2 regions of the Porcibacter vitabionis genome follow, and region 1 is predicted to be linked to the other one. Evidence: predicted binding sites of a transcription regulator. Region 1 holds the regulator's gene; the other holds the start of a gene.
The links. The regulator HrcA, encoded in region 1, represses chaperone genes, less so after heat shock. The targets are predictions, from matches to a motif close to TGTTAGCACTCNNNNNNNNNGAGTGCTAACA.

Region 1 (4,433 bases):
ACTCCTCTCGGAGCCGGTGCGATACCATCCAGACGGAAGTTTCCAAGGGTCTTATTATCTCTTGCGAACTGACGCTCACCCTGTACAACATGGATATCAACGGCCGTCTGGTTATCCTCTGCAGTAGAGAAGATCTGGCTCTTCTTGGTAGGAATGGTCGTATTCCGCTCGATCAGACGAGTTGCAACACCGCCCATGGTCTCGATGGAAAGAGACAGAGGGGTTACATCCAGAAGAAGGATGTCGCCGGCACCTGCATCGCCTGCAAGCTTACCACCCTGAATGGATGCACCGATTGCAACGGCTTCATCCGGGTTCAGAGACTTGGAAGGTTCCTTACCGGTCAGGCTCTTAACCTTCTCCTGTACAGCCGGGATACGGGTAGAACCGCCGACCAGAAGAACCTTGGAGATATCGTTACTGGTCAGTCCGGCATCACGCAGAGCATTCTGTACCGGAACTGCGGTACGCTCAACCAGATCCATGGTCAGTTCATCGAATTTTGCTCTGGTAAGATCCATATCCAGGTGCTTAGGCTGTCCGTCTACAGCGGTGATGAAAGGAAGGTTGATATTGGTCGTTGTTGCAGAAGAAAGCTCTTTCTTTGCCTTCTCTGCTGCTTCCTTCAGACGCTGCATAGCCATCTTATCCTGGGAGAGGTCTACGCCCTCGCTTGCCTTAAATTCGGAAACCATCCAGTCGATGATCTTGTTATCGAAGTCATCACCGCCAAGATGAGTATCACCATTGGTTGCCAGAACTTCGATGACGCCGTCGCCGATCTCGATGACAGATACATCGAAGGTACCACCGCCTAAGTCATAGACCAGAATCTTCTGCTCGTTTTCATTGTCCAGGCCGTAAGCCAGTGCTGCTGCGGTCGGCTCGTTAATGATACGCTTTACATCAAGTCCTGCGATCTTACCGGCATCCTTGGTTGCCTGACGCTGAGCATCGTTGAAGTATGCAGGAACGGTGATAACTGCTTCGGTGACCTTCTCGCCCAGGTAGTTCTCTGCGTCTGCCTTCAGTTTCTGAAGGATCATTGCAGAAATCTGCTGAGGAGAATACTGCTTGCCGTCGATGGTAACATGATAATCCCGGCCCATCTGACGCTTGATGGAAGAAATGGTATGGTCTGCATTTGTTACTGCCTGACGCTTTGCCGGCTCACCGACCAGACGCTCGCCGTTTTTTGTAAAAGCGACAACAGACGGCGTTGTCCGCGCGCCTTCCTGGTTTGCGATAACGGTGGGCTTACCACCTTCCATAACAGCTACACAGCTATTTGTAGTACCTAAGTCAATACCAATAATCTTACTCATAACGTTTTCCTCCTGTTTTGAGTTATTGATCTATTTCTATTTATCTTCCAAAAGAAAGTTAAGTTTTCACTGTCCAATCAAGAGATCCGTCGACTAGTTGGCAACCTTAACCATGGCATGTCGGATAACGACATCGTGGAAGGTGTAGCCCTTCTGCAGGACCTCAGCCACTTCGTTTTCACCGAGGGATTCATCTTCCACATGCATAACGGCATTGTGGAAATTCGGATCAAATTCCTTTCCCTTGGCATCGATCTCCTTGACATCCAGATCATCCAGGGTCTTGATCAGGCCTTTATAGATCTTTTCGATGCCGTCTGCATAAGCATTGTCTTCGCCTTCGGGGCGAAGGGCAATGGCACGCTCGAAATTGTCAACGACCGGAAGGATCTTTTCGAGAATATGGCGGGCACCCGCATCGAACATCTCGCTCTTTTCCTTATCTGTCCTTTTCCGGAAGTTGTCGAACTCGGCCATCTGTCTCTGCACACGGTCGGTCAGATCGGCGATCTTCTGATCTCTGGGATCCGGTTTCTTTTTAAAGAAACCTTTCGATTTCTTATCGTCTTTCTCTTCTGTCTCGTCTTTTTCTTCCTTATTCTCCTTACCGTTTTCTTCTTCCTGATCCGGCTTGTCTTCGGATTTTTTGGAAGAATCTTCTGCAGCTTGGGGTTTATTCTCTGTCGGATTCTCTTCTGTTGATTTCGGATCTTTTGCTTTCTGTTCAGAATCCTCTGCCTTTTCTTCCGAAGTCTTAACCTTGTTCTCTTCGGTCAGGTCTTCATTTTTCAGAGAATCGGAAGTCTGGTTTTTCTTCATTTCTTCTGCCAAAATACTACCGCCTTTCTGTCGATTCTATTTGCTCTGACTGCCATTATCGTCCGGTTCCTTTCCGGGACTGATTGAAAGTTCCGGCTTCTTTAAGGTGCCCTCCAACTGGTCTTTCAGACTGCTCAGGCTGTCCATAACTTTCTGATAATCCATTCGCTTAGGTCCGATGATTCCGATCGTTCCCTTCACGCCATCGCCAAGTTCATAGGTAGCTGTCACAACGCTGACATCCTTCATGTTCTTGACCGGGTTTTCATCGCCGATATAAACCTGAAGACCCTTTCCGGTCTCCTGGGCATCTTCCTCAGCTTCTGTGATAAGCTCTGCCAGATCACCCTTGTCTTCAAACTTCTGAAGGAACTCGCTTGCCTTCTGTGAATCCGAAAGCTCCGGATAACGGAAGATATTGGTTGCTCCGCTGGTATAGATCTCGAGGTCATCATCCGTAATGGTGTCGGCTATGGTTTCCAAAACCGATTCAATAATATCGGAATTGTCTTCCGCCTGGCCCCGGATCTTCTGGATCAGTCCCAAATTGATGTCCTGAACCGTCAAGCCGTTTAAGGTTGTATTCAGGAGCATGTTCAGCTTCAAAAGTTCTTCGTTATTGACCGGCTCCGTGATGCGGATCATTTTGTTTCGGACTACATTTCCATCCATCACGACAACGGACAAGAGGTGACTCTCATCAACAGCGGAGAGCTGTACGAACTTGACCCGGTTTCTTGTAATGGAAGGAGCTGAGATCACGGTCGGAAGCTGGGTGTTTTTAGCAAGGTACTGAACGATCATCTTCAGGACCTTCTCCATCTTCTCGGTCTTCTGTGTCAGACTGGTACGAACTTCCATGACTTCCCGGTCCCGATCCCTGATCAGGTTATCGACATAGTAGCGATAGCCCTGGTCAGTAGGAACTCTTCCGGCAGAAGTATGCGGGGATTCAATATAACCCATGTCTTCCAGATCTGACATCTCATTCCGAATCGTGGCTGAGCTGAGGTCCAGACCCGGCGCCTTGGAAATGGTACGGGATCCGACCGGCTCTCCGGTCTTCAGATAGGTGTCAATGATGACGTTCAGTATTTTTTTCTTACGGTCATCGAGTTCTTCCATAACTGTCATCCTTTTTCTTGTTAGCACTCATTTAATCAGAGTGCTAATTGTTTCTGTGATTAATCTATCACCCTTGGCAAAGGATGTCAACTCTAATGATGGGAATTTTTAAGAATTTTTTATGAATTGTGTGTTTGGTTACAAGAGGAAGTCTGCCAGGATCTCATTTGACACTTCTCTCCCTCTTCGGGTCAGAAGCAAGCGGCCTTCGGCAAGGCAGATCATGCCTTCCTTCTGATATCGATCCACCACAGATCCATAGACAGACAAGAGTGGAATACCAAAATAAGATGCAAAGGCATCCAAAGAAACCCCTTCATTCATGCGAAGGCCGAGAAACATAAATTCTTCCATGGCATCTTTTTTAGACAGACGCTGGAAGTCTGTAAGGGTCTTTGGCATATCGAGCCCTGCTTTTTCCTGATCTCCCGGGTCAGACAGATTGCCCTTGTCTGCATCTTTCCAGTAAGCCAGATACTGCCGGAAGTCTCTCGTTTCATTCCAACGGGTCTCATCTATAAGGGAAGCCGCACCAAGACCGAGGCCAAGATACTCTTTTCTTTTCCAATAGCCGACATTGTGACGGCAGCGATAGCCCGGTCGGGCAAAATTCGACACTTCGTACTGGCGATAGCCCTTCTGACGGAGATAATCCTCTGTCATCCGGGTCATTTCATACTCCGTATCCTCATCCGGCAAAAAGGCCGGTTCTTCTCCTGCCAGCCGCTTCTCTTCGTCCTTATGATAGCGGTCATAAAAGGGTGTCCCCTCCTCAATGATCAGATCGTAGGCGCTGATATGGGTCGGCCCCAGAAGCACGACCTTGGCCAGACTTCGCTTGAGGGATTCCAGGGTCTGTCCGGGGATTCCTGTCATGAGGTCTACATTGATATTAGAAAAATTTGCCCTCCGGGCGCTCTCGAAGGTCCTTAAGAAGCGCCGGTAATCATGGATCCGGCCCAGGGTCTTAAGTTCCTCGTCATTTGCGCTCTGGAGGCCGATCGAAAGGCGGTTGATCCCCATGGACCGGTAGTCGAGCATGGCCTGATAAGAAGCCGTCCCGGGATTCACTTCCATGGTGCATTCCAGGCCTTTTTCCATGTGAAATGAAGACCTGACCGCACGAAGGATCTCATCCATCAAGGACACTTCCAGCCAGCTGGG
Region 2 (4,433 bases), on a different contig from region 1:
TAACGGAAATTCTCTGATTGTTTACGACAAAAACCTTGCCGTCATAGTCATCTGCCAGACCGATTGCGGTTGCACAGGAGGATGACAGACCGGATGACATCGGAATATAGACTACCTCATCATAGTCCTTAAGAAGCTCATCCCACTGATCCATGAGATCGCCTACGATCGGCATGGAAGTTGTGATCTTACAATCCGGCTGACGGAGCTTGTTATAGAATTCCTCCTGAGACAGATCGATCTCTTCATAGTAGAGCTTGTCATTGATATAAAAAGGCATAGGGAGAACGAATACCCCCATCTTCTTTGCCTCTTCTATGGTGATACCGCTGTTACTGTCGGTAAGTATTGCAACTCTTGGCATGGTGGAACCTCTCATTTCTTTCGCATACCGGTAAAGTTTACCATACTCTCCCGGTCAAGTCCAGCCGGCGAAAGCAGGAATCATGAAAAAGGCCCTTCTCCCGGATCGGGAAGAAGGGCCTTTTTATCACTTTATGGTTTGTTTGATCGATTGATCGATTGATTCAATGATTCAATGATTCAATGATTCAATGACCGGATCACATCATGCCGGGCTGAGGTGCGGCAGGAGCTGCAGGTGCAGGTTCCTTAATATCAGCAACAACAGATTCTGTCGTCAGCAGTGTGGAAGCTACTGATGTGGCATTGAGAAGAGCGGTTCTTGTAACCTTGACAGGATCCAGAATTCCGGCTTCTACCATGTCTACATACTGATCCTTGGCTGCATCGTAGCCAACGCCGTCATCCGATTCACGAACCTTATTGATGATGACAGCGCCTTCCAGACCTGCATTCTGAGCAATGTAGAAAAGAGGAGCTTCCAGAGCCTTGGCTACGACCTTGGCACCGGTCTTTTCGTCGCCTTCCAAAGTGGATGCAACATCATCGACAGCCTTGATGGCGTGGATGTATGCAGAACCGCCTCCGGCGATAATACCCTCTTCTACTGCGGCACGGGTTGCATTCAGTGCATCTTCCATACGAAGCTTAGCTTCCTTCATCTCGGTCTCTGTTGCTGCACCGACACGGATGACAGCGACACCGCCGGCAAGCTTAGCCAGACGCTCCTGGAGCTTTTCTTTATCGAACTGAGAAGTGGTTTCCTCGATCTGCTTACGGATCTGAGCAACACGGTCCTTGATTGCTTCTTTATCGCCTTCACCGTCAACAATGACAGTCGTATCTTTCTTAACCTTAACGGACTTTGCACGGCCGAGCATATCGATGGTAGCATCCTTAAGCTCAATGCCGACATCAGAGGTGATAACCTGACCGCCTGTCAGAATAGCGATATCCTGAAGCATTTCCTTTCTGCGGTCGCCGTAACCCGGAGCCTTGACTGCAACGACATTGAAGGTTCCTCTCAGCTTATTGAGGATCAATGTGGTAAGAGCCTCACCCTCGACATCTTCAGCGATGATCAGAAGACGAGCGCCCTGCTGTACGATCTGCTCCAGAAGAGGAAGAATCTCCTGAATGTTAGAGATCTTCTTGTCGGTAATCAGGATGTAGGGTTCATCCAGAACAGCTTCCATCTTATCGGTATCGGTAACCATATAAGAGGAGATATATCCGCGATCGAACTGCATACCTTCTACCAGGTCCAGCTCGGTCTGCATGGTCTTGGACTCTTCGATCGTGATAACGCCATCATTGGAAACTTTCTCCATGGCGTTAGCGATCATATCACCGACTTCATCAGAAGATGCGGAGATCGATGCAACCTTAGCAATCTGATCCTTGCCCTTAACCGGAGCGGACATCTTTACGATGGCATCAACAGCTGCATCAGTAGCCTTCTTCATACCACGACGAAGAACCATAGGATTTGCACCGGCTGCCAGGTTCTTAACGCCTTCATCTACCATAGCCTGAGCAAGAATGGTTGCTGTCGTTGTACCATCACCTGCAACATCATTGGTCTTGGTTGCTACTTCCTTAACCAGCTGAGCTCCCATGTTTTCATAAGGATCCTTGAGCTCGATTTCCTTTGCAATGGAAACACCGTCATTTGTGATCAGAGGAGCGCCATAGGACTTATCCAGTACTACATTTCTTCCCTTAGGTCCGATGGTTACACGAACAGCGTCTGCAAGCTGATCCACACCACTCTGAAGAGCTGCTCTGGCTTCTGCGCCGTATTTAATCTCTTTTGCCATGATCAATTCCTTCTTTCTTATGTCTTATATCTAAATGCTTATGTTCTGTAAAAACACATTCCGGAAATCTTAAGATATGAGTGTCAAAACTACCTTTTGATACTATGATCATTATTCAACGACTGCAAGAATGTCGCTTTCTTTTACAATGATATATTCTTCGCCGTCAAGCTTTACTTCTGTTCCGGCGTACTTGGAGTAGATGACCTTCTGGCCTTCCTTGACCTGCATCTTTACTTCATGTCCGTCAACCATTCCGCCGGGGCCAACTGCAAGTACAGTTGCTTCCTGAGGCTTTTCCTGAGCTGCGGATGCCAGAATGATACCGGATTTTGTGGTCTCTTCTGCCTTGACCTGCTGTAATACGACCCTGTCACTTAATGGAACTAATTTCATGATCTAGTACCTCCTAATTTCAATCGAATTTGTTAGCACTCAATTTAATGGAGTGCTAATCAACAATTCATATAATAGTTTGATAGAGGCAGTCATGCAATTTCATTGATTTACGAAAATTAGGCCATTTTCTCTATATTTCTCACGAATACTTTCTTATTCTCTCGAATTCTTATTTATGTATTTTTTTGACACATCTATTCCTTGTCCTGACCGGTCCATTTCCGTTTCAAATTATCGATCATAATGGATCCCCAGCTCTTGGCAAGCTTGGCCAGAACACCGCCGAAAAGCCTCTGCTTTTCCGGTGGCAGAGTGCGGATCACTGCCAGCATATTGGCATAGGTTTTGGGCTTGGAAAGCTCCACTTCATCCGTGGTGGTCTTTCCTCCATAGGCCAGAGATTGAAATAAAATAGCAATAAACTCTTTTCTGGTGTCACTATTTAAGCCATCCAGCCAGCGTCGCAGGGTTTCATCGAAAATCAGAGATTGATCACTTAGTTTACGAGCCTCGGCAAATTGGTTGCCGGATACCTGCCAGGAGGTCGGATCATGCTGAAGAAGACCGGTCGCATTGCTTTTTACGATCTTATGATGGTAGGCATTTTCCATGATCATACCAACGATGGAATGCTCCGGAACAATGGAATGTACTTTTGGAAGAATGGATTTAAATTTCTGAAGGGAAGCGATCGCCTCATTAAAACCGGGACCGTCATTGGACCAGACGTCACTTATTTTTTTCTGAACCTTAGGATCCGAAAAAGCGGAGCCATAGACGGCAAAGTTTCCGCCTTTACTGTGTCCGCCGACACGGATCTTACGAAATGTAAAGCGTCCGATTCGGTTGATATAAGAGACCGCCTGTTTCTGTCCGGGCGTAGCGTCCAGATAGCTCATATTGAAATCTTCCTGCCAGCCGACCAGAGTATGGTCGGTCCCTCGGAAGGCGATGTAAATCGAATGATCCGGCAGCAAAAAGGATACGGCAGAAAACTGAATCTCTGTCTCTTCATCGATTTCATTGACATAAGCAAAGAGTTTTGTCTTCTGAAAGCGCCTGGTCTCGGATGCTTTTTTTAAAAAAAGCGGTGCATTTGCTGTTGCACCGTTTTTATCAGTAGAAAGTTCCGAAAGATCATGTCGCTCAAAGAACAGTCTGCTTGCTTCCTGAATCGAAATCTTCTTCCTGCTCTCCGGTGAAGGCACGATCCCGTCAAGATTGGAATATGCGATCTCGGACAAGATGAGATTATCGACCTCATTAAAGGGATCGACCTGCATGGTTACATCATTTCTCCAGTTCAAATAATCCATGATATTCGCCATAGCTTTACCTCAAATTCATTTTTTTATCTGTTTGAAATAGGCATCATCTGCTTCTGTCCAGGCAGAGGAACTTTCATCGGAACCTTCATTGGAACTTTCATCGGAACTTTCATCAGAACCTTCCTTGTCCTTGCCTTCGACAGGGCTGTCTGTGGAACTGTTTACAGAGCTGTCTCCTGTTTCAGATGCTTTCTCGTTTCGAATCTCTTCCTGACCGGCAGGTTCAAAGTCCTCGATCTTCTCCGCTTCTTCCCGCTTCTGTTTGCTTTCTTCCTTACGGAAGCCCTTTGCCCGAAATGCCACAAGGATCTGAGAGATCAGGCCGAATAAAGCTGCGATGACCAATAGAATATAGAAGATCTGACTATTCGGATCTAAGACTTTATCCAGATGTAAGATGGTGATCACAGAATAGGCAATCAAGAGAAGAGACATGACAAGATTTAAAAACCATGCGGCACCCTTCAATTGTTTCATCTGTACCGTATGCTGTAGGAGAACTACGCCCTCGACCAGTGTCAGG

Region 2: ACKX2L_RS02730 (co-chaperone GroES) is a predicted target of HrcA. The motif match lies at 2,610-2,640, and genes of this name have one in related genera.

The regions. Positions count from the first base shown of each region.
Region 1 is NZ_JBJYZD010000010.1:33,713-38,145, forward strand. It holds gene dnaK (molecular chaperone DnaK) at 1-1,325, opposite strand, end outside; gene grpE (nucleotide exchange factor GrpE) at 1,419-2,117, opposite strand; gene hrcA (heat-inducible transcriptional repressor HrcA) at 2,181-3,269, opposite strand; gene hemW (radical SAM family heme chaperone HemW) at 3,408-4,433, opposite strand, start outside.
Region 2 is NZ_JBJYZD010000002.1:239,266-243,698, forward strand. It holds gene ACKX2L_RS02720 (DegV family protein) at 1-364, opposite strand, end outside; gene groL (chaperonin GroEL) at 564-2,183, opposite strand; gene ACKX2L_RS02730 (co-chaperone GroES) at 2,295-2,579, opposite strand; gene ACKX2L_RS02735 (Mbeg1-like protein) at 2,777-3,910, opposite strand; gene ACKX2L_RS02740 (DUF308 domain-containing protein) at 3,926-4,433, opposite strand, start outside.